Regions from separate parts of the Arthrobacter sp. Ha26 genome, predicted to be linked through region 1. Evidence: predicted binding sites of a transcription regulator. Region 1 holds the regulator's gene; each other region holds the start of a gene.
What was found. Region 1 encodes LexA, which represses DNA repair genes until DNA is damaged. Its sites were predicted from a motif close to TCGAACANNTGTTCGA; they were not measured.
Positions count from the first base shown of each region.

Region 1 (5,884 bases):
GGCTGGCTTCTCCGGCTTCATAGACAGCTTCCACAACGTCGAGCCCGAGAGCTGTTCCTGTGGGGTTGTTCGGCGAGCAGAGGAAAACGATGTTGGGCTGCAGTTCTTTGACCTGCAGCGCGGCAGACTCTGCACTGAGGCCGTACCCCTCGGCGCGTTCGCCCACAAGGTATTCGGTGTCCGTACCGCTGGCCAGCAGCGGGTACATCGAGTACGTGGGCGGGAAGCCGAGCGCCGTGCGGCCCGGGCCGCCGAAAGCCTGCAGAATCTGCTGGAGCACTTCGTTGGAGCCGTTGGCCGCCCAGACATTGGAGGGTCCGAGTCCATGTCCCATGTATTCGGCCAGGGCCTTCCGCAAGTCGGTGAACTCACGGTCGGGGTACCGGTTCAGTCCGGCGGCGGCCTCTGTCACTGCCGCACTGATGGCGGCCCGGACGCCCTCGGGCACACCATGGGTGTTCTCGTTGACGTTGAGGAGGATGGGAACATCCAGCTGTGGTGCACCGTACGGGGTAAGCCCACGAAGGTTGTTGCGGAGGGGAAGCCGGTTCAGGCGCTCTAGCTGGTGATTCACCTGAACAGTTTAGTGCCCCTTTCGGGGACCGGAAAATGTGACGGTGCCCTGTTCGCAATCGGCGTGCAGTTACCGCGTGGGCACATAAAGCTGCTGCCCGGGGTGGACCGCGCCGGCACTGAGGTTGTTCAGCTGCACGATGTCTGCCACGACGTCACGCGCGTCCCGCTCCGGGTCTACGGTTCCGGCGATGGCCCACAGCGACTGGCCCGGCTGCACAGTGACCGTGACAGTGGGGGTTACAGAGAGGTCCGCCGCTGTGTCTGACGCCTTTGCAGGCGAGTTGAAGAAGCCGGCCAGGGAGAGCAGCAAGGCCGCCAGCAGGACCAGCGGGAAGCCGATCAGGACAATCTTCCCGCGGCGGGTCAGGCGAAGCGGCGGCAGGGGCGGCGTACGCCGCGCCTGCCGGAGTCGCGGCTGCGACATGAGTTGATCCATCGAAAGAAGCTGTGGGCGCGAACCCTCTGAAGCAGATGTAGCTGACATGAACTGAGCCCTCCTGGACTGACCGTGCTGCCCGATGTCTTCCCCGGCGCCCGCCCTGATCCCCGCGGACCTGGTCCGGGTTTTCGAACGGTTCGAAACCGAATAGAACACATGTTCGAACTTTGCTTTCTCTGTTTTAGCACCTATCAACGAATAATGTCGAGACTCGCTAGAACAAATGTTTGAAAATGCAATGCGGCTGGCCTAGCTTTGAAGACAAGAACAACCACCTCTGAAGTTGATCAGCAGGGTCTGACAATTACGGCGGCACCTCCAGGTCCGGGCCGAAAAGCCGGGCAAACCCGAAAGGCATTGGCGAATATGGCAGCAGCAGCCGCCGGGGGCAGGGCAACCTCCCAACCGAAGAAGAGCGCCAAGGGCCTGACGCCGCGGCAGAAGAAAATCCTCGAAACCATCCAGCGCTCGGTCAACGACAACGGCTATCCGCCGTCAATGCGCGAAATCGGCGACACCGTGGGCCTGGCGAGCCTGTCCAGCGTCACTCACCAGCTGTCGCAGCTGGAAAAGCTCGGTTATCTTCGCCGGGACCCGAAACGGCCGCGCGCCATGGAGGTGCTGATGCCCCTCACGCTGGACGGTGGCTCATCCAAGCCTCCAGCTGAGCCCTCTGCCCTTCTGCAGGGCAGCGGCGGCACGGTAACCGAACTCCCCACCGCCATGGACACGGCCATGGTTCCCCTCGTGGGCCGCATCGCTGCCGGCGGTCCCATCCTGGCCGATCAAGTGGTGGAGGATGTCCTGGCGCTCCCCCGGCAGCTGGTGGGCCAAGGGGAACTGTTTATGCTCAAGGTTGCCGGTGATTCCATGGTGGATGCAGCGATCTGCGACGGCGACTGGGTGGTGGTACGCCGCCAGGCGGATGCCGCGAACGGCGATATCGTCGCGGCATTGCTGGATGATGAAGCCACGGTAAAGACCTTCCGGCAGCGTGACGGCCACACGTGGCTGCTGCCGCAGAACACCCAATACGAACCCATTTTGGGTGACCATGCCACCATCATGGGCAAGGTTGTCTCGGTGCTCCGCTCTCTTTAGGCAACGGAATGTAGATTACGCAGGTGACGCCCCGGCGGCGCCAGGGCGTCACCGGCAGCGCCAGGGCGTCACCGGGAGCATCAGGAGTTCTCCTGCGCCAGCCGCTCGAGCGCCGCAATGGCCGTCTTCCGGTCCGTCGTGGGCCAGAAGGGCGGGAGCGCGCCACGGAGGAACCCTGCATACCGTTCGGTGGCCAGCCTGGAGTCCAGTACCGCCACCACGCCCTTGTCGCCGGTGGAACGGATCAGCCGTCCTGCCCCCTGGGCCAGCCGGATGGCGGCGTGGGTGGCCGAAACGGACATAAAGCCGTTGCCGCCGGCCTGCGCCACGGCACGTGACCGGGCCGTCATCAGTGGATCGTCCGGCCGCGGGAACGGAATCCGGTCAATGACCACAAGCCGGCAGGATCCACCAGGAACATCCACGCCCTGCCACAGGGACATGGTGCCGAAGAGGCAGGTATCGGGTTCGTCCGCGAACTGCTTCACCAGGGCCGTCATGGTGGAATCGCCCTGGCAGAGAATAGTCGTGCCGAGCTTTGGCCTCAACGCATCGGCTGCCTCCTCCGCCGCGCGCCGTGACGAAAACAGGCAGAGGGCACCACCGTTGGAAGCCCGGATGAGCGCCTCCAGTTCAGCCAGGGCTTCGGGCGACACACCCCGGCCGGGCTTGGGCAGGTGGCCCGCCACATAGAGGATGCCCTGCCGTGGATAGTCAAAGGGCGACCCCACATCGACGCCGGTCCAGCTGGGCGCGCCCTCCCCAACCAGGCCCAGTCCGCCCGCGGCCGGTTCGAAAGCGGAACCGATGGCCAGGGTCGCCGAGGTCAGCACCACAGTATGGTCGGCGAACAGTCCCTCACGGAGCCGGCCGGCTACGGACAGCGGGGCAACGTTGATGAGCGCGGGCGCGGTCTCGTCCGGCTGGGAGTATCCCTGCTGGGGATCAAAGGAGCTGGCGCGCGAGAACCACACCACTTCCCTGTTCTCCCGGGCAGCCAGGAGCCGTTCGCACAGCTCCAGGATGACCATCAGCCGGGAGCGGGCGAGCTGCCGCCCGCCGTCGGCCGTTGTGCTGCTGTCCCCCTTGGAGTCGGACAAGGCGGCGCGGCAGGCTTCGCGCAGCTGGTCCACGCAGTCCAGCTGCTCATCGTTCAGGCCGTTCGGCAGCAGCCCGTTGGGGACTCCGGCCAGCGCAACTTCCAGGTTGGCGGCGGCGGCGTTGAGCGCATCCACGGTGATGGCCGTGTGCTTGCGCGCACCGGCTGCGGCGGCATGGACCATGGCCAGCGAGAGTTGGCCGGATACGGCGCCAGTCACCCTGTCCTGGAGCTCATGCGCCTCATCAACCACCACGACGTCGTACTCGGGCAGCACGGCCAGGCCCTCAAAAGCGCTGACGGCAAGCATGGCGTGGTTGGTAACCACAACATCAGCGTCTGCAGCATTCTGGCGCGCCAGCTCACTGAAGCATTCTGCCGCCATGGGGCACTTCTGCGCCCCCAGGCATTCCATTGACGTGACGGAGACCTGCCGCCAGGCGCGGTCCGTGACACCGGGCAGAAGCTCATCCCGGTCACCGGTGGTGGTTTTCTCCGCCCACTCGCGCAGGCGGACTACTTCCTTGCCGAGCTGGGAGGCGGGACCGCCTACGGCCGCCGCGAAGTGGGGCACGCTGGTGTCCTCGCCCAGGGAAAACAGCTGGCCCTCGGCGGGTTCCTCGGAGGGAAATCCCCCTTCGAGTTTATGCAGGCACACGTAGTTGGAGCGGCCCTTGACCAGTGCCACCTTGACGGGACGGTCCAGGGCTGGAGTGATGGTTTTCAGGAGCCGGGGAAGGTCCCTGCCCACGATCTGGGTCTGCAGGGCAAGCGTTGCCGTGGACACCAGGGCCGGCTTGTTGCTCTCCAGCGCATGGGCTATGAGGGGTATGAGGTACGCCAGCGACTTTCCGGTACCCGTGCCCGCCTGGACGAGCAGGTGGTCCCCGGTTTCGAGTGCCCGCGCCACCTGCCTGGCCATCTCGTGCTGGCCGCTCCTGCTCTGTCCGCCCATGCCCGCAACGGCCCGGTCGAGCAGTTCGATAACGAACTGCTCGCCGGCCGTTCCTGTGGCTTCGCCAGCCACGAGGTCAGTCATGGGTGACGAATGATTCCAGTTCAGCCGCGAGGCCTTCCCGGACTTTGACTACTGCCCGGGTACCGGCTTCATCATGGTCAACGCTGATAATCTCAGCGTCCGATTCGTGCAGCTTGCTGACCAGGTCCCCGCGGTCGTAGGGAATGAGGAGGTCAAGCTTGACGGACGGACGCGGGATGGCCTCGCTGACGGCCTGCAGCAGCTGCGGAATTCCTTCCCCCGTGCGGGCTGAAACCACTACATGCCGCGGTTCCCGCTGCTTCAGCCGCTCCACCACAAAGGGATCCGCGGCGTCGGCTTTGTTCAGGACGATGATCTCCGGCACTTTGCGGGCGTCCACTTCGCTGAAGACCTTGCGGACGGCAGCAATCTGGCCCTCGGGATCCGGGTGCGAAACGTCCACGACGTGAAGGATCAGGTCCGAGTCCGCCACTTCCTCCAGGGTGGAACGGAAAGCCTCTACCAGCTGGGTGGGCAAAGAACGGACAAAACCCACAGTGTCCGCCAGGGTGTAGCCCAGGCCGTCCGCTGTTTCAGCTTTGCGGACCGTGGGGTCCAGCGTGGCGAACAAGGCATTCTCCACCAGCACGCCTGCATCCGTCAGCCGGTTCAGCAGCGAGGATTTGCCGGCGTTGGTGTACCCGGCGATTGCCACGGAGGGCACCTCATTACGACGGCGGTTGGCGCGTTTGGTCTCGCGGGCAGGCTTCATCGCGGCGATTTCCCGCCGCAGCTTGGCCATGCGGGTGCGGATCCTCCGGCGGTCCAGTTCGATCTTTGTTTCACCGGGACCACGCGAACCCATACCCGCCGCGGCACCGCCCACCTGTCCACCGGCCTGGCGGGACATCGACTCGCCCCAGCCGCGCAGACGCGGCAGCAGGTACTCGAGCTGCGCCAGCTCAACCTGGGCCTTGCCTTCCCGGCTCTTGGCATGCTGGGCAAAGATGTCCAGGATCAGGGCCGTGCGGTCGATCACCTTCACCTTGACGATGTCCTCAAGGCCACGCCGCTGCGACGGGGCCAGTTCGGCATCCACCACCACGGTGTCGGCGCCGGTGGACATCACGATGTCCTTCAGCTCCAGGGCCTTGCCGGAGCCAAGGAACGTTCCCGGGTCCGGCTTGTCGCGGCGCTGCACCAAACCGTCAAGGACCTCGGAGCCTGCGGTTTCGGCGAGGGCGGCGAGCTCGCGCAGCGAGTTTTCCGCGTCCGCGAGGGTTCCTTCGGACCACAGTCCTGCCAGGACCACCCGTTCCAGGCGCAGCTGCCGGTATTCGACTTCGGTGACGTCTTCGAGTTCTGTGGACAGCCCTGCCGTGCGGCGCAGGGCACGGCGTTCCTCGAGATCCTGCTGGTCGCCGTCGTATGTTGTGTGTTCTTCATCCAGGCGGGAGATGGCCTGGGCTTTGCCCAGTACCGCTTTTCCGTCGCCGCGCTGCGTTGCATCTGGCGTGCTGACGGCTTTGGCCGGTACGTCCTTGGAGAGAATCCGGTCGATCACGGCCTGGATTTCCTCAGGACTCATGTCCTGGGAGGCTGAATCGGATCCGGTGTTGGGCTGGCTGGTCATGGTCTCCTTTGAAGGTTCGGCAGTTCCAGAATAGTGCCGATTGGTGGTGATTGGGGA
Region 1 is NZ_JBNHGX010000004.1:378,741-384,624, reverse strand. Features, by position in the region: gene AC5RVY_RS12475 (histidinol-phosphate transaminase) at 1-574, opposite strand, end outside; gene AC5RVY_RS12470 (LysM peptidoglycan-binding domain-containing protein) at 644-1,000, opposite strand; gene lexA (transcriptional repressor LexA) at 1,382-2,116, shown strand; gene AC5RVY_RS12460 (ATP-dependent DNA helicase) at 2,197-4,254, opposite strand; gene hflX (GTPase HflX) at 4,247-5,827, opposite strand.

Region 2 (5,884 bases), on a different contig from region 1:
TGGCACGGTCTAGGGGCAGGTGCCCGGCCTTCGGCTCGGCGGGCGGCACAAGCTCTTCCGATTCCAGCTCGACATTGATGTCTTCCGGCACGGCTTGCTCCTTTCGAATGGGGTTGGTTTGGGGTGGTTTCAGGGGCGGTGGAGCGAGTCGTATTGGACTGCGTGGCGGACCGGAGCGTTGGGCGCGCCATAGCCGTCGTAGCTGCCGCGGCGTTCCACCATTTCGAAGAACACACTGCCCACCGTGGCGGTGTAGAAATGGAGGAATTCCCCGCTGGCGTCCCGGTCGTACAGGAGGTTGAGCTCCTGGAGGGTGGCCAGGAATCCCGGTTCCAGGTCGAACCGCGCGTCCAGGTCCTCGTAATAGTTGGCCGGAATCTGCAGGAACTCCAGGCCGCGGTCTTGGGCGGACCGGGCGGTGGATACCAGGTCGTCAACGGCGAAGGCGATGTGTTCCTGGTAGGTCTTGTGGGCCTGCTGAGCGGGGGCCTGCTGGTTGGGTGCCAGGTTCAGGACCAGCCGCACCGCGCCGTCTGAGGTCTGCATGACCTGCGAGCGCACCAGGCCGCTGGGGCTCGGCACCTCCGCAAAAGGCTGCGGTTCCAGGGCGAGGGCGCTCGTGTAGAAGAGGACGGCTTCGTCGAAGTGCTGCCAGGGCTGGGCCAGGTTCACGTGGTCAATGACCGCCGCGGATCCCCCCCACGGGTGTTCCAGCCCCTCGCCGAACTCACGGGTCCAGGCGGCGGTGCCGTCGGGGCTGCCCTGGCACAGGAAAATCTCCGTGGAGTCGGGGGCGGAGATGCCTTGGAACACTTCCTCGTCGGCCTGCACCTTGCGGGCCACCACGGGAGCCTTAAGCTGCTGGGCGCGGGCGGAGGCAATCACGGGTGAATCGACGTCGAACCCCAGCGCGGCAATGGCCGGCTCCGCATGTGTGGCCGCCTGTTCGTTGATGATCACGCGTGCCTGGCCCATGGTCCAGAGCTGGACGGCCTTGGTGCGGTGCCGGCCTTCGAACGCGAAGCCGAGCTGGCCCAGGAGCTTCTCCAGCTGGTTGGTATCGTCGGCTTTGACCTCGGCGAAGTTGAAGCCGGCCGGTTCGCTCACCTTGGGGAGGGTGGCCAGTTCCATGGGATAACGACGGCGGCCTGCAGCGCCGCTGCCCGCGGAACCTTCCGGAGAGTTCCTGGCGAGCCATGTGGCGCTCTGCTCCTCAAGCCAGATCAGCGAGCGCATGGCATCCACGGCGGTGCGTTCCGCATCGGACTGGCGGAAGACGTCGTTGAAGACCTCCAGCGATACCGGGCCCGCGTAGCCGGCGCGGACCACGTGGCCCATGAACTTGGCGAGCTCGAACTGGCCTTCACCGGGGAAGACGCGGTAGTGCCGGCTCCAGGACAGTACGTCCATGGTCAGCTTGGGGGCGTCCGCCACCTGGACGAAGAAGATCTTTTCGGGGTTGATCTTCTCGATCGGCGCGGTGTCCCAGTCACGGGACAGGATGTGGAAGGAGTCCAGGCAGGTGCCCAGGTTGGGGCGGTCCACCATGTCCACCAGCCGGTAGGCGTGCTCGTAGTCGTTGACGTACTTGCCCCAGGCCAGGGCCTCGTAGGCCACCTTGACGCCATGGTCCCCGGCCAGCTGCGCGAGTTCGGAGAGCTGCTCGGCGCGGAGGCCGTCGTCGTCGATAGTGGCAGTGGCGACGTTCGAGCAGACCAGGACGGTGTCCATCCCCAGCCGGGACATCAGCTTGAACTTCGCCTCGGCCCGCCGGAGGTTCGCCTTGAGGAGCTCGGGCGTCACGCCGTCGAAATCGCGGAACGGCTGGTAGAGGTCCAGTCCCAGGCCGAGGTCGGCGGCCGTGGTCCGGACCTCTTCCGGGCCCAGGGGTGAGGTGACCAGGTCCTGCTCGAAGATTTCGATGCCGTCAAACCCGGCGATGGCGCAGGCCTGCATCTTTTCCTTCAAAGTGCCGGACAGGCACACGGTGGCGATTCCGGTGCGCATCAGGCAGCCACCTCCTCGGCGGCGACAAGTTCCAGGAAGTGGCTGCGCATGCGCTCCGCGTCAGGTTCCAGTCCGGTGAAAATGCGGAAAGCGTCGGCGGCCTGGCCCACGGCCATCCGGCCGCCGTCCAGCACGTCGCAGCCCTTGGCGCGCGCGCCGCGGACCAGTTCCGTCTCGATGGGCCGGTAGACAATGTCCGCCACCCAGTGGCGGGACTCCACCAGCTCCAGATCCAGCGGGAGCCCGGGGTGGGCGGCCATGCCCACCGGGGTGCAGTGCACCAGGCCGTCGGCCAGGGGCATCAGTTGCGGCAGCTCCGCCGTCGTACGTGCCGTGACGGTGCTCTGCGGGAAGAAGCCGGCCAGCTCCTCCGCCCGGGCAGCACCGCGGGCAGCGTCCATGTCCACGAGGTCCAGGTGGCGGACGCCGGCGGTGAGCAGGGCATACGCGACGGCGGAGCCCGCCCCGCCTGCCCCGAGCTGCACCACGCGGTCCAGCCGCGCGCCGGGAAGGCCCGCGGCGAGGGCGGCGGCAAAGCCGGAGAAGTCGGTGTTGTGGCCGATGAAGCGGCCGTCCTCGATCACCACTGTGTTGACGGCGCCCAGCCGAAGCGCGTCCGGGGACACTTCGTCAAGGTGCTGCAGGACCAGCTGTTTGCAGGGGTGGGTGATGTTCAGGCCGTTGAAACCCAGGGTGCGGGCGCTGTGCAGCAGCTTCCCGACGTATTCGCCGGGCAAGCCAAGCTCCAGCAGGTCAATGGGCCGGTACAGGTAGCGCAGTCCCTGCACGTCCCCTTCGCGTTCGTGCATGGGCGGGGTGAGTGACGGCATCACGCCATCGCCGACCAGTCCCACAAGGTAGGACTCAGTTCGATTACTCATCCGTGCAGCTCCTTTGATACGGCACCGGGCAGCTTCCTTGTGGAGGGTGCTGCGGGGTGATGGAAATTACGGTACATCAATTGTTCACTTTCCGCACGCTTGTTCTAGATGCGAACAATAGGGTGGGATGGGTGCGTAAGCCGCCGCCACTACCGCTGCGGCAGGCGCGCAGCGAGTTCCGCCGCCGCGTCCTGCAAGAGTGGAACGTGCGCTTCCAGTGCTTCCAGGCTGAGGCGGAAGACAGGGACCGCGGTTGCCAGCGAGGCGAACGCATGGCCTTGGTGGTTGAGGAGCGGAACGGCGATGGCGCGCATGCCGATCTCATTTTCCTCATCCATAACAGCGAACCCGCGGCGCCGAACCAGGTCGATTTCCGCACGGAAGGCGTCCCGGTCCGTGATGGATTTTTCCGTCAGCGGTTCGAGGGGAAGTTCAGCGAGGAGCTTTTCGCGCTCGGTGTCCTCGGCGAATGCCACCAGAGCCTTTCCGACGGCGGTCGTGGACAGGGAGCCGAGGTGGCCGGGATCGCTGGTCACCCGGAACATCTGCGGGCCGTCCACCTTGTTCACCGTCAGGTGGTGGTGGCCATCCCGGACGCTGAGGATAGTGGCTTCACCAGTCTGCTCGGTCACGCGGCGCAGGACGGGCAGCGCGGTTCCGGCAAAGCCATGGTGGTTGGAAACCCGTTGGCCCAGTTGGAAGATCCGCAGACCCAGGTGGTAGCGGCGGCCGTCGGGTTCGTAGTCCACAAAACCGTCCCGCGTGAGCGAGCCAAGGAGCCGGTAGGTGGTGCTGAAAGGCAACTGGGCCCGGCGGGAGATGTCCGCGGCACTCGCGCCGCGGGGCTCATCGCCCAGCAGGACCAGGAGCCCCAGCGCCTTTCCCACCATGTCCGTACGGTCTGCGGACCGGCTGGACTTGGGGCCGTTTTCTTCAGCAGCAACATCATCGGGCGCTGTGGTTTGGTTCACACTCATACATCGATGTAACCACAATGTGAGAGCTATTGCTAGATGCTGATTATTTTCTTGACAAGTGACCCCACTCACAGCCATCATTGCTGTATCGCACAAGTAGCTCCCACAATGTGGCTACTGTCCGGGTTCTCCCGTATCTCCCGCCGTGCCGCCCGAGCCAACACCCAGGCCGCCCCGGCTGAAGCCCCTGATCCATCCGCGACAAAGTCGTCACACAAAGGAACTCCATGAGCCAGATACTTCCGTCCGCAGAGCCAGGCCTCGCCGCCCCGGCCGGGACGCCGAAGAAGGCAGCCCTCGCAAGCTTCCTGGGCAGCGCCGTCGAATACTACGACTTCTTCATCTTCGGTTCCGCCGCCGCCCTGATCTTCCCCACGGTCTTCTTCCCGAATGCTGACGCGAACGCGGCCATCATGTCTTTCGCCACCTTCGGCTTCGCCTACGTGGCACGCCCCGTGGGCGCCGTCATCCTCGGCCACTTCGGCGACAGGGTGGGCCGGCGGAGGGTCCTGATGTTCACCCTCCTCCTGATGGGCGCCTCCACCTTCCTGATCGGCTGCCTCCCGGACTTCAACACCGTTGGCTGGTGGGCTCCCGCCCTGCTGGTCCTCGCCCGGCTGTGCCAGGGCCTCTCCGCTGCCGGCGAGCAGGCCGGCGCCTCCTCGATGACGCTGGAGCACGCCCCGGACAACCGCCGCTCCTTCTTCACGTCCTGGACCCTCACCGGTACCCAGGGCGGCCAGATTCTCGCCGCCCTCGTCTTCATCCCCGTCCTGGCCCTCCCGGACGACATCAAGTACGGCATCGGCTGGCGCATCCCCTTCTGGCTGAGCGCCGTCGTTGTGATGGTCGCCTTCTTCATCCGCCGCACCCTGCACGAGCCGCCGGCATTCGAGGAAGCCCAGAAGACCGCCCAGATCTCCAAGCTCCCCGTGGCCGACCTGCTCAAGGGCCACTGGCGCGACGTCCTGCGTGTCATCTGCTGCGCCTTCATTGCCGCGGTATCCACAGTGTTCGGCACGCTCGCCATCAGCTACGCCAAGACCGTTGCCGGCGTGGACGGCACCACCACCCTCTGGCTCGTGGTGGCAGCCAACCTTGTGGCGCTTGGCACGCAGCCCCTGTTCGGCATGCTCGCGGACAAGATCGGCCGCAAGCCAGTCTTCATCTACGGCGCCCTCGCCAGTGCGGTGCTGACGCCCGTCTTCCTGCTCAGCCTCGAATCCGGCAGCGTGCCGCTGATGTTCCTGGCCGCCATCGGCTTCTTCTCCTGCGGTTATGCAGCCTCCAACGCCGTGTGGCCCTCCTTCTACGCCGAGATGTTCAGCACCAAGGTGCGGTTCTCCGGCCTGGCCATCGGCACCCAGCTGGGCTTCCTGATGGCGGGTTTTGCGCCGGCCATCGTGGCCGCCATGGGCGGTATCAAGCCCGGCGGCTGGGTACAGATCAGCATCTTCACCGCCGCCATCTGCGTGGTGGCAGCCATCTCCGCGCTGACCGCCAAGGAGTCCTTCCGGATCCCCACCAAGCAGCTCGGACTTAAGTAGCCCGCCGGTACTGACACTCCAGCCCGGTTTTCAGACCGGAAAGCCCGCCATTCCCCCAAATGGCGGGCTTTCCCCTGTCAAAAGTGGGCTGTTGTGGCAGCATGTGCAGCCAAGGACCCGCTACGGCCGTCCGGTCTCAAGCACCGACGCCAGGTCAAAGTTCACCGGCTCCTCCAGCTGCTCATAGGTGCACGACTCCGGATCCCTGTCCGGCCGCCAGCGGTTGAACTGGGCGGTGTGCCGGAACCTGTCGCCTTCCATATGGTCGTAGCGGACTTCCACCACCAGTTCGGGACGCAGCGGCACGAAGGACAGGTCCTTGCCGGCGCTCCAGCGGCTGCCTTCGGCGTTCCGCGGGGTGCGTTCGCCTTCCTCCTGCTTGGCCCATGCCCACGGATGGTCATCAAAGCCGCTCACCAGCGGCTGCAGCTCGTCAAACAGCTCCTTGCGGCGTTTCATGGGAAAGGCGCCG
Region 2 is NZ_JBNHGX010000005.1:119,273-125,156, forward strand. Features, by position in the region: gene pcaH (protocatechuate 3,4-dioxygenase subunit beta) at 1-91, opposite strand, end outside; gene AC5RVY_RS13255 (bifunctional sugar phosphate isomerase/epimerase/4-hydroxyphenylpyruvate dioxygenase family protein) at 130-2,007, opposite strand; gene AC5RVY_RS13260 (shikimate dehydrogenase) at 2,007-2,888, opposite strand; gene AC5RVY_RS13265 (IclR family transcriptional regulator) at 3,038-3,865, opposite strand; gene AC5RVY_RS13270 (MFS transporter) at 4,093-5,412, shown strand; gene AC5RVY_RS13275 (ATP-dependent DNA ligase) at 5,533-5,884, opposite strand, start outside.
Region 2: a site for LexA is predicted at 2,980-2,995, ahead of AC5RVY_RS13260 (shikimate dehydrogenase). Genes of this name have one in related genera too.

Region 3 (5,884 bases), on a different contig from region 1:
TAGCTCCACCGCCTCGCATCCCCGCCGGGCACTGGGGCCGCCTCTATCAGTGCGTCGTGGAGAGGGAACCTTGCCACCATCCGCTCGAAGTTCGCGCCGATGGTTTCCTCGAGCAACGGGACGTCAGTGTCCCCGGCTGTATAAGCGCGCATGAGGGCACGCTACCAAGTGGTCCCCGGCAATCAAAGCATTCGGAAGCGCAACAGACCGCCCGCCTGGCGTCAACAGGAGCGGTGCCGGGCGCGGCGGCCGGTATTGTGAAATCCATGAGTTCACCCATTGACCTGCAGGCAACGTTCATCCCCAACGACGGCGAGTTCTACCGCGTAAAACTGGCCCTTGAAATCGCCATTGACGAAGTGGTGAATGAACCAGGCTGCATCCGTTATGAGCTGACCGAAGCCACCGAGGAAAAGCTGGTCCTGACGGAGCAGTGGGCGTCCGAGGAGGACCTGGCCAAGCACTCCAAGGGCATCGCAGTCCAGGACCTGAACGAGTCGCTCAGCGCGCTGCTGGCCGAGCCCGCCAAGCTGGAACGGATCTAAGTCCGGTTAACGTCGAAGCGGCCCCTCCGTGCGGAGGGGCCGCTTCGACGTTTAAGGGATCAGGCCCTCGGGATCACGCGTCGGGGATCTGTGTGCCGTCCTGCTGACCGGGCGCGGCCGCAGCCGCTTCCTCACGCTGGCGCGCCACGTGGGCGTGCACCTCGTCCATGTCCAGGGCCTTGACGGCGTCCACCACCTGTTCCAGCTGCTGGGAGTTCAACGCGCCGGGCTGTGAGAACACCAGCACCTTTTCGCGGAAGGCCATCAGCGTGGGGATGGAGGAAATGCCTGCCTCGGCTGCCAGCTGTTGCTCGGCCTCGGTGTCCACCTTGGTGAAGAGGACGTCCGGGTGCTTCTCCGAGACTGCGGAGTATGTGGGCCCGAACTGCTTGCAGGGGCCGCACCATTCTGCCCAGAAATCCACCAGGACAATGTCATTGCCCTCGATGGTCGATGCGAACTGTTCGCCAGTGATGTCAACGGTAGCCATGGTTCAACCGTACGCGTGACCGGCCGCGATGTCGCGGCGGGAGTCCGATGTTCGCTCCCCGCGTCATCGGGAATAAAGCGGACGCCGGGCCTACGGGCGGTGGCGGGTGTCAGGGCCAGAGGTGCGGCGCCGGCGTCCGGCTCCCCGGCAGGGTACTGGACGCACGCCACTCGTGAACCCACTCAGGAAGCACCATCTCGGCCGGGGGCTCGCCGAATTCCCGCAGGATCTCGTCCTGGCTGACGGGCCGGCCTTGATGAACCAGCCGGGTGGCGATGTAGGCACTGGCGTAAATCTCGCCGTCGGCCACCATGCGCTGCTCGAAGTAGATGGCCTTGGCGTCCAGCCCGATGATCCGCGTTTCGATGCTGTACTGCTGCCACAGCTGAAGGGATTTCCGGAACGAAATGGTCTCCGCGGCCACCACGGGGCCCCAGCCACGGCGGCGCATCCGGTTCCACACGCCGCTGCGCACCATCAGGTCGAACCGGCCGAGGTCCATCAAGGACAGGTACATACCGTTGTTGACGTGCATGGCGATATCGATGTCCGTGGGCAGGACCCGAAGCGGCAGCGAGGAGCTTTCCCAGACGGTCAGCGGCGGCCGGCGGGATGAGGTGATGAGCAGCAGGAGGGTTCTCAACAACAGGTGCATGCCTTCATGTTACCGCTGGGTAACATCTGAGTTTGCCAATTCCAGCCTGATTCCTGAAGAGCTGCCAGTCCGCTCAGATCCCGGCCTGCGGCAGCAGGTAGCCGGCTGATCGGGCTTGAGTAGCCGGGGCGCTGCCCCCAAGTACCGGCCCAAAATATTCGGGTAATCCCTACTGGTGCCCGCGGCACCCCGCCCTTCCTAAACTCGGGATTCCTAGGACCGAACATGTGCTGGCCTGTTCACCGGGTGGCTTCCGGATGGCAGTGCCCTCTCGCGGAGCCTTCCGTATTTTCCGGGTATACGGGCGCCTCCATCATGCGTCTGCCGCGACCTTCCTAAAGGCCAGGCGGCCGCCGCATCACACTTCGATCCGTCCTGCCACTTTCGCTGCTCCCGCAGTTGCCGTGGCTGGCCTGAACCTCCGATGGGTTACCCATGAACGAGCCATATCTCTCCACCCCCGACGGTCCACCCCGTAGTTTCGCCACCGATATCCCCCGTTCCGACTTGACGGCGGGCCGGCACTCCATCAGCAACAAGCTGTGGGCGGGCATGGCCACCGCCGCCGTTGTGGCGGCAGTCGGAGTCGGAGCGCTTGCCGCTCCGGCCACCCGCCTGTCGTCGGACACGACGGCGGCAGCTCCCGTTGCCGACGCCGTGTCCGTTTCCCAGGAGCAGAACAACGGGGGTGATGTTTCCGGCGCAGGTTCCCCGGAAGCGGCCCAGTCACCGGCAGAACCACCGGCAGAGGTTCCCGCCGCAGCCCCGCCCGCTGAGGCGCCTGCTGCGGAAGCGCCGGCGGAAGCAGCGCCGCCCCCGCCCGCCGTCGAGCCCGTATCCGCTCCTGCCCCTGAACCAGCACCCGCTGATCCCAACCTGTACACGGTGGTTCCCGGCGATACCGTGGGCGCCATCGCCGCGAGGTTCGGGGTGGACATGAACGCCATGCTCGCGGCGAACGGATTGGGGCAGTACAGCATTATTGTCCCCGGGCAGACTCTGGTCCTGACGGGTCCTGCGGTTGCCGCCCCCGCCCCCGCAGCGGCAACGGCGCCTGCCCCTGTTCCTGTTCCGGCCCCCGCCCCCGTAGCCGCTCCTGCGCCGGCACCTGTCGCGGCTCCTGCGATCCGGACCATTTACGTCGCTGGTGCAGGAGGACAGTCCATGGTGGATGCCTGCATCGGGCCCATCCACTACACCCCGAATGACGGTTACTCGTTGTTCATCACCGAACATGATTTCTGTGGCGGTTGGGCCCGCTTCTCCGGAATCGGGGTGGGGGAAACGGTGAGCATCCCGGGCTACGGAACCTACACGGTGACGGGCCGGGGGCAGGTACCCAACCCGGGAACAACCAACGACGTCATTAATGTATTCGGCGGTTTCCCCCGCGCGATCCTGCAGACCTGCATTCCGGGAACCAGCCAGATGCTCCTGATTGCGCTGAACTAGGGTGTCCCAATTTTCCGGACCGTATGAATGCTTGTCCGCGTCTCCCGACCCTCAAGGCCGGGAGCTGCGGCAATGCCAGGACCGGGCATAAAGCAACGCCACAGGGCGGACCCCATGGCGTTGGTCAGGACGTTTGGGCTAAGCGTTCATCCGTTTGCGTTCCGAGATGTGCTCCACGAGCTCGCCGACCCGCTGCTCCGAGTAGTTCCGGGCGATGTCTCCCTGGCTGATGATCCCCACCAACTTGTGGTCGGCGATGACAGGAAGCCGGCGGACCTGGTGGGTCTCCATCATTTCGATGGCTGCGTCAACGTTCGCATCGGCGTCGATCCAGTAAGGCCGGCCCGAGGCGAGGTCGCGGGCCATCATTTCGCGGGGATCGCGTCCGGCGGCCACGCATTTGAGCACGATGTCACGGTCGGTGATCATGCCCCGCAGCTTGCCGTCGTCACCACAGATCGGCAACGATCCGCAGTCAAGGTCCAGCATCATCCGGGCAGCATCTGCGAGGGACTGGTTTTCCTTAATACACTGTGCGTCCGTAGTCATGAATTCACGTACGGCACTCATTGGTCCTCCTTTATCGATTCCTTGATCGATGCAGGGCATCGGGCGCTTGCGCCGATGCTGCCAGACTACGCCCGTGCCGCTGCCCTGTCGACGGCGGTTTTGCGGCATTCGTGAACCGTTCCCGCACTGTTTGTACCGGCTCTCTGCTACCAGCACTACCGCTCTGCGCCAGGGGTCAGCGAGCGTAAAAGTGCCAGTACCGGCTGGTGGCGTTGGCATCGGCAAGCACCAGCAGTCCGCTGTTACTCGTGCCCCATGCGGCGCTGTTGAGGTTCTGCTTGGTGGAGGTGACATTGTGGACGTACTGGTCCGCGTCCACAATGCGGGGTGTCTTCGCGGTGGTGAAGCTGATGTTGTCCAGCCGTGTTGACTTCTCGTAGATCGCGCCCCCTGAGCTGGTGCAGACACCGCCGTTCGTGGTTCCACTCGGCTTCGGGTATGTAGCGAAGGTCCGAATCTTTCGCGCTGCCTCGTCAATCAGGACGATCACCCTGTTTGGGCACTCGGACACAGTGGCGATCGTGTGTGCCGACCAGGAAGTACCACTCAAGGCCAATAGCTGAATCAGCGGCTGGGATGCCGACGTGAACGACGTCTTTATCGCGGCGAAAACCCGTCCAGCGGAGGAATCCAGCCACTTCAGGTTCATATGGTCATCAGCGCTGCGTTGCCCCTTCACGGCGGCAACAGGAGTGGACCACGCAGTCTTCGCCGCTCCGTCTACGTGGTAGCTCCAGTACATACCGTCAGTGGAGTCACCAACCTGCCGGCTCCACATCACACCCATCTTGTTCCCGTCGAACGCGATCACGGCGGATGTGTCGTCCAAGGACACGTTACTCAACGCTGCAGGATGCGCGAACGGTGTCCCCCAGGTGGTGCCATCCGTGCCGGTAACGTTCAGATAGATCCTGTTCCCCTGCTGCCAGGTGGCCCACACCCGGCCAGTCGAGTCCTTGTCGATGGTCAGGGTCTCAACGCGTTGGTTGTGGATGGTCGTAGAACTCAGCAGTTTGTACTTCTTGGCACCCGGGTCGTAGCTGTACCGCCGCATGGTGGTGGGGAAGTTCGGCTCAGCCGGCAGCCCGTCATCAAGGAACCGGTAACTAGCCACATTGAGGGTCTTCCCGTCCCACAAAACGTCATGGTGGGTATTCGCCCTCGTGTCCGTCGCGACCCCCGTATCCGCCCACGAACTGGTCAAGGGATTGAACCGAAAGATATGGAAATCCGAACTGGCTTCGTCCCACAAGTTCCCCCACCAAAACCCGTCGTTGAACCATAACGCGCTCGTCGCCCGCTTCGTGCCCGTGGGCGTCCCCGTCCCCGAATGCGACGGACCCTCTACTCCGACGTCGCCCGTGGCCGCCGAGGCTGGAAACGGCATCACCAGTAGACCGAGCGAAACAAGGAGCACTGTCAGCAGTGCATACAGCCTCAGATTAGGCAGTCTGCGTCGACGGAGAGCAGCCGATCCATCTTCGGGACCTGCGCCAGACCGGAAAGTCCGGCGGCCTTGACTGCGCTTGCCCAAAAGAAAATAGGGATAAGACAGCATTTTTTGCTCCCTGAAATAAAGGAAAGCCTTAATGTTGCCAGTGTCATTCCCAGTAATACGAATAGCAATCCCTAATTGTGTGGAGTGGGTCCCTAATTATTGATCCCCGAATCCCCTAACGGAGGCGGTCAGGCGTAGCGCCCCACGCCCTGCTCAAGGACTAACGGGCGCGCTTTTTTCTGCCCTGAATTTGTGGCCGGTTCTGCTTCCGCAATACTGGCCACTCCTATATCGTGGCTACAAAGTTCTACGAGGGATCCATGAAGCCTTTATACGCGGTACCCGCCCTTGTGATAACTCTTACTGCCTGCTCTGCCCCTGCACAGGTACGTGATAACCCTGCCTCTGGCAATGTCGAATCACCCGCTGCATCCCCGACGGTGGCGGCATCCCCAACGGCTGTACCGGCGCATCCCTACAAGCTCACAACGGCATCGGGTGCCGAGATCAGCTTCACGGTGCCCACGCCGTCCACTGACCCCGCTGTGGGGGCAGTCGAGGCCTACAGGGTAAAGATTGGAGCGGCCCCCGTCACGTATCTCGTGGCGGACGTGGACAACCGGAGAGGGACCGCGCCCGTCGACATGTACATGGTGAGCGTCCTCAATGAAGAA
Region 3 is NZ_JBNHGX010000001.1:378,303-384,186, forward strand. Features, by position in the region: gene AC5RVY_RS01770 (AMP-binding protein) at 1-152, opposite strand, end outside; gene AC5RVY_RS01775 (putative quinol monooxygenase) at 267-545, shown strand; gene AC5RVY_RS01780 (thioredoxin family protein) at 619-1,035, opposite strand; gene AC5RVY_RS01785 (acyl-CoA thioesterase) at 1,145-1,690, opposite strand; gene AC5RVY_RS01790 (LysM peptidoglycan-binding domain-containing protein) at 2,126-3,142, shown strand; gene AC5RVY_RS01795 (CBS domain-containing protein) at 3,281-3,712, opposite strand; gene AC5RVY_RS01800 (hypothetical protein) at 3,888-4,826, opposite strand; gene AC5RVY_RS01805 (hypothetical protein) at 5,651-5,884, shown strand, end outside.
Region 3: a site for LexA is predicted at 1,910-1,925, ahead of AC5RVY_RS01790 (LysM peptidoglycan-binding domain-containing protein). Genes of this name have one in related genera too.

Region 4 (5,884 bases), 130 kb from region 1:
TCACCAAGCTGATCACGGATTCGGGCATCTCGGCGCGGGACAAGGCAGCGTTCGAGGCCAACGGCACTGAAGTGATTGTGGCCGGCGACTGAAGCCTGGCGGCGGCTGAAGCCTGGTGCCGGCCCCGCTGAGCGGCAACCCAAGGTAAGCCGCCACACTGTAAGCCGCCCGGTCACGGCGGCACACCCATCATCCAGCCTGGCGGCACCGCGAGGACAATCAGCCCGGATCCAGAAACTGCAGGCAAGATGGGTACATGCTGGTTCCCTCACGCCGTCGGCTGCGGATCGAAGTCTGGATCGTCCTAGGCCTGTCCCTGGGCCAGTCGGCCGTGTACTCGGTGGTGCAGCTCCTGGACAAAATGACCCGGGCGCCGCTTGCAGAAGGTACTTCCACCCTTAACCGCTCGCAGAGCACGCGTGAGTACTTCGACCTGACCTACCAGCTGCTGGACATCATTTTTGCACTGGTGCCGGTGCTGCTGGTGATCTACTTCCTCACCGACCAGCGGCAGGTCGCGGGCGGCGACGGCGGTCATTCCGGCTCCGCCTTTCGAAAGCTCGGGTTCAACTTCGCGAGCCCGGGTAGGGACTCGCTTCAGGGACTGGGGCTGGCTGCATTGATCGGGATCCCGTCCCTTGGGCTGTATGCGGCAGGCCGGGCGCTCGGAATCACCACCGCCATCATTCCCAGTGCGCTGGATGCCTACTGGTGGACGGTGCCGGTGCTGATCCTGTCCGCGATCCGCCACGCCGTGGTGGAGGAAGTCATTGTGGTGGGGTACCTGCTGGACCGGTTTGGGAAGTTCGGCTGGAGCGTGCCGGTGTCCATCATGGTCAGCTCGGTGTTGCGTGGCAGCTACCACCTCTACCAGGGCTTTGGACCGTTCATCGGGAACGTGGTGATGGGCATTGTCTTTGCCTGGCTGTTTACCCGGACGCGGCGGGTGATGCCCCTCGTCATCGCCCATGCTGTGCTGGACATCGTGGCCTTCGTTGGATTCAGCCTCTTCGGCAAAGCAGTCGGTCTGGGCTAAGGCAGCAAGCTGACCCAGCCCAAGCTGACGCAGCCCAAGCTGACGCAGCCCAAGCTGACCCAGCAAGGGCTTGATTGACCACAGTTCATCCGTGTCGGAGTGATTCACGCGTCCAGCACCGAATGCCTGGCATGCGCCATCTGTGGGTCACCGGGCGGCACTCTTGGATTCCAGGTTCGCTAAGTGCGGCCGTGGAGGAACCGCATGATGCTGCCTTCTCCTGGCGAGGGGCCGTAGACAAAGTCCGGGGGCAGGCAGGACGGCTTGAAGCGAGCATGCCCCAGTTGTCCCGGCTTCAGTTGTTGTGGCCAGTGGGGTGGTTCCCAATCCTGGTGTTCGCTCTTGTAGTGCCTGCCGGTGGGTGAGGTCCAGCCGGGTGGTTCGGTTTTGGTAGCCGGGGTGGGTTTCCAGCCACTGGTGTGACGAAGTTTGTGATGTTTGGGGCAGGGCTGTCCCAGGTTCGATACCCCGGTGCTGCCGCCCTTGTGCCACGCGAGGATATGATCGGCTTCATTGTCGAGGGAGTTGTTGTTGCAGCCGGGGAAGGGGCATTTGCCGTCCCGGAGCATAAGCCATTTCCGCATCGCTTTGTTGACCCGGTAGTTGGTGCGGCCGATTTCCAGGGGCGCCCCGTCCCTCGGGTCCACCAGCACCCGGTAGAACGAGCCCGCCCCGTTCGCGACCAGGTCCCGTGCCATCGAGGGCGGGATAGGCCCGAACCCGTCCAGCATCGCCGGCTCATCGGTCAAGCCCATCAGCGAAAACACCGGCACGGTGACGAGCACCTGCGCCCGGATCCCCGATGTCGGACCGGTCGCCTTGCCAGTGGTGCCGGTTCCTGCATCGACGTTGTTACCGTTGCTGTTGCCGGGCAGCGTATTGGTTCCGTCGGTGCCGCCTGCACCCGCACACCCGGAGTGGTTGCCGCTGCCAAGAATCGCATCGGTGAAGTTGTCGGCCTTCAACTGGGTGAGCGTACGGCGCTCATCGGGTCCCTGCATCCCGCGGGCGAGGGCGGTGAGTCGATTCCAGCCCGCCATCGCCTGGTCAGCGGGCAGGCAGGCGGACAGCCATGCCATCCCGTCCTGGTCCGGCCGGTATTCCACCCGCCGGTCCGCCACTCCCTTGGCGTGGCGCTTCTCGATGGACTCGGCGTGGTGCCGCTCCCGCCAGGTCCTGGCCTTGGCCTTGAACCGGTAGGCGGGCAGCTCCCCGATTGGGGCGGCCGCAGGCGGCCGGGGCACATCCGGGTCCAGGAAGTGGGCCTCCAACGCAGCGGCGCCGGCGGGGTCAAGGGTTGCGGTTTCCTCCGCCATGACCAAGGCGTGCGGCCAAGTGATTACCCCTGCCTGCAACGCCGAGAACGTCAGCGGCAACTCCTTGGACACGGCGTTGGACGCGGCGAGGAACTCGCCGGCTGCCCGAGAACCGAGGGCCAGGAGGGCGCCGATTTCCGCGGCGACTGCCATTTCCAGCGCCTGCACCGGTGCTTCTGGCCCGGCAATTGCCTGGGCTGTGTCCGCATAATTCACGGCAGCCCGCGCCTTCAAGCCCGCGATCCTGGCCTCCGCCGCCCGCGCCCCGGCGAGGATGTCCAGGCACCCATCTGCCAGCCCGGCCAACGGATCGGCAGCTGAGAACGGCCCCGCACCGTAGCCCTCCGCCTCCGCGTTGAGCACGGCAAGGGCGGCATTGATGTCCTCAAACGCCTTCACTACCGCCGCTTTCCCCATAAACCCATCATGACAAGGGGGTCTGACAAAAGGGTCTCGGAGCTTGTCCCGAACAATTTCTTCAAACGTTTATGGGCGCTCCCTTGGAAGCCGAGGACAACGTGCCCGGGAGAATATTGCAGCCGGGCCCACGCTTCATCCTCAGTCAGCTCCGAAAATGGATTCGGCCGCCATCGGCAGGTGACGCCGTTGTCACAAGCTGATGGCGGCCGAAGTTTGGGAGGACAGGGTGCCCACGCAATAGGCCGGGCGTGGCGGCCCAGACAGGAAGGAGCGTCAGATGGTGACGGCTCCATTGGCAGTTTCGAAGGTTACGGACAGGATGCCGGGCGTGCCATGCGGTGCCACCCAGTCAACGGCCACGTCTTCCAGCGGCTTCTCCACGGGCTCGCCCAGCCATTCGGTGACACGGGCGGCCGATCCGGCGATGGTGAGGCAGCTCATTTTGACGTTGCTGTCGTAGGCGTTGGACGGGTGGAGGGACGGGTCGCCCTCCCACTTGAGCATGTAGGGAACCTGGGGGTCGGCGATCAGGCCGAGGATGCCGATCTGCTTCCAGACGAGCTCGCGGCCGTCCGGGAACTTGCGGTTGCCATTGACAGCAGCGCGTCCCAGCCGTTGTTCGAAGGGGGCGAGGTCGTCCACTTCGACGCACCAGCCCATCCAGCCGCCGCCTGCCGCGGAACGGGCGCGGACAGCCTGTCCAAACGGGGCTTTGTCCGATGCCGGGTGATCCAGGACCTCCACGACCTCGAGGTACTTGTGGCCCGCGAGCGGGATGATCATATTCCGGGTTCCGAACCGGGGGTGGACCCCGCCCTTGACTGCCTCAACGCCGAGGGCAGACGAAATACGTTCGGTAGTGGCCGCGAGGCCATCGTGTTCACAGGCGTAAGAGACGTGATCCATGCGCATGCCAACATCTTGGCACTTTGTGATCGGGCTCTCAGCTAAGGCAACCCTTACTGGGATTGTCGCTGGTCAGCCCCCACAAATCCGTGGCAGGGCACGCGCAGATGTTCAGGACCATGTTCGTCACAATGCTGTCCGGCGCACGCTGCGTGTTCCTACACTGAGCTCAGGTCATGAGCGCCAGCATCAAGCCCCGGCTCGCTGGCCGGCAACCCTCCAACCGCGGTGGGGTGCCCCGGGTGAGGACCTGGCTGTCCGGCAACGGCCGGATGGCAAGCGCGGCCCGTACTGCTTCAAGCATGCCGGGCCCATGTCAAAGGAGCCTTGAATTGTCCAACGGATGGTCCTTCGAAACCCGCCAGATCCATGCAGGACAGGAGCCGGACAGCGCTACCGGCGCCCGCGCCCTTCCCATTTACCAGACGACTTCCTTCGTCTTCCCCACCGCTGAGAGCGCTGCCAACCGGTTCGCACTGGCCGAGCTGGCGCCCATTTACACCAGGATCGGCAATCCCACCCAGGAGGCCGTAGAGCAGCGTATCGCCAGCCTCGAAGGCGGCCTGGGGGCGCTGCTCCTGAGCTCCGGGCAGGCCGCCGAGACCTTTGCCATCCTGAACATCGCAGAGGCGGGCGACCACATTGTGGCCAGCCCCAGCCTCTACGGCGGCACGTACAACCTCTTCGCCCATACCTTGAAGAAGTTCGGCATCACAGCGACCTTTGTGGCGGATCCGGACAACCTTGACCAGTGGCGTGAGGCCGTCCAGCCCAACACCAAGCTCTTCTTCGGCGAAGTGGTGTCCAACCCGCGGCAGGACGTCCTGGACATCGAAGGCGTGTCGAAGGTAGCCCATGAGGCCGGCGTGCCCCTGATCGTGGACAACACCTTGTCCACCCCGTACCTCATCCGGCCGCTGGAGTGGGGCGCGGACATCGTGGTGCACTCAGCCACCAAGTACTTGGGCGGACACGGTTCCGCCATAGCCGGCGTGATCGTCGACTCCGGAAAATTCGACTTCGGCAAGGACCCGGAGAAGTTCCCGGGCTTCAATACCCCGGACCCCACCTATAACGGCCTCGTCTACGCCCGGGACCTGGGCGCCGATGGAGCGTTGGGCGCAAACCTGTCGTACATCCTCAAGGCACGCGTTCAGCTGCTGCGCGACCTGGGCTCTGCGGTGTCGCCCTTCAATGCCTTCCTGATCGCCCAGGGCCTGGAGACCCTGAGCCTGCGCGTGGAACGGCACGTCGCTAATGCCACCGAAGTTGCGCGCTGGCTGGAGGCAAGGGACGACGTCGAATCCGTCGCCTACGCGGGTCTGCCCTCCAGCCCCTGGTACGAGCGTGGCCGCAAATACGGCCCCAAGGGTACGGGCGCGATTGTGTCGTTCACCCTTGCCGGCGGCGCGGAGGCCGGCAAGCGCTTCGTGGACGCCCTGGAGCTGCACTCCCACGTGGCAAACATCGGCGACGTCCGTTCCCTGGTGATCCATCCGGCGTCGACCACCCACAGCCAGCTCTCGCCGGAGCAGCAGGTGATTGCCGGCGTCAACCCCGGCCTGGTGCGGCTTTCGGTAGGGATCGAGCACATCGATGACATCCTCGCCGACCTCGAAGCCGGCTTCAGGGCGGCCAAGGAGGCAAGCGGCGCCTGATCCACGGGCCCACCAAAGGCGGCAAGCCGGGGAAGTCATAACCAGTCACACTCTTGGCGGCAGGCCGGGGCTGTTTCGTACACTCGATGCAGGTCATGAGTGCCAGTGACAGCCCCGGCTTGCTGGCCGGCAACCCTCCTTTCGCGGCGGGGTGCCCCGGGTGAAGACCTGGCCTGCCGGTCAGACGACGGCGGGCAAGCGCGTAGAAGAGGTCTTGCCATGACGGTTACCGTTACCCGTACCACCGTTCCCGAGCACGGAATTGTCCGCTATGCCTCCATCGGGGGACTGAAGCTCGAGGCAGGCGGCTACCTGCCGGATATCACCCTTGCCTACGAAACCTGGGGCACACTCAATGAGGACGGCAGCAATGCCGTCCTGATCGAGCACGCGCTCACGGGCAGCACGCATGTGACCCGGGGGGACACGGATGAGCCGGGCTGGTGGGAACAGCTCGCAGGACCTGGCGCACCCGTGGATACCAACAAATTCTTCGTTGTGTCCATCAACATCGTGGGCGGTTGTTACGGCTCCACCGGGCCGTCGTC
Region 4 is NZ_JBNHGX010000004.1:249,471-255,354, forward strand. Features, by position in the region: gene AC5RVY_RS11825 (DeoR/GlpR family DNA-binding transcription regulator) at 1-92, shown strand, start outside; gene AC5RVY_RS11830 (CPBP family intramembrane glutamic endopeptidase) at 257-1,036, shown strand; gene AC5RVY_RS11835 (HNH endonuclease signature motif containing protein) at 1,216-2,769, opposite strand; gene AC5RVY_RS11840 (VOC family protein) at 3,046-3,684, opposite strand; SAM riboswitch class IV at 3,851-3,966, shown strand; gene AC5RVY_RS11845 (bifunctional o-acetylhomoserine/o-acetylserine sulfhydrylase) at 4,011-5,336, shown strand; SAM riboswitch class IV at 5,428-5,543, shown strand; gene metX (homoserine O-acetyltransferase MetX) at 5,556-5,884, shown strand, end outside.
Region 4: a site for LexA is predicted at 2,921-2,936, ahead of AC5RVY_RS11835 (HNH endonuclease signature motif containing protein). Genes of this name have one in related genera too.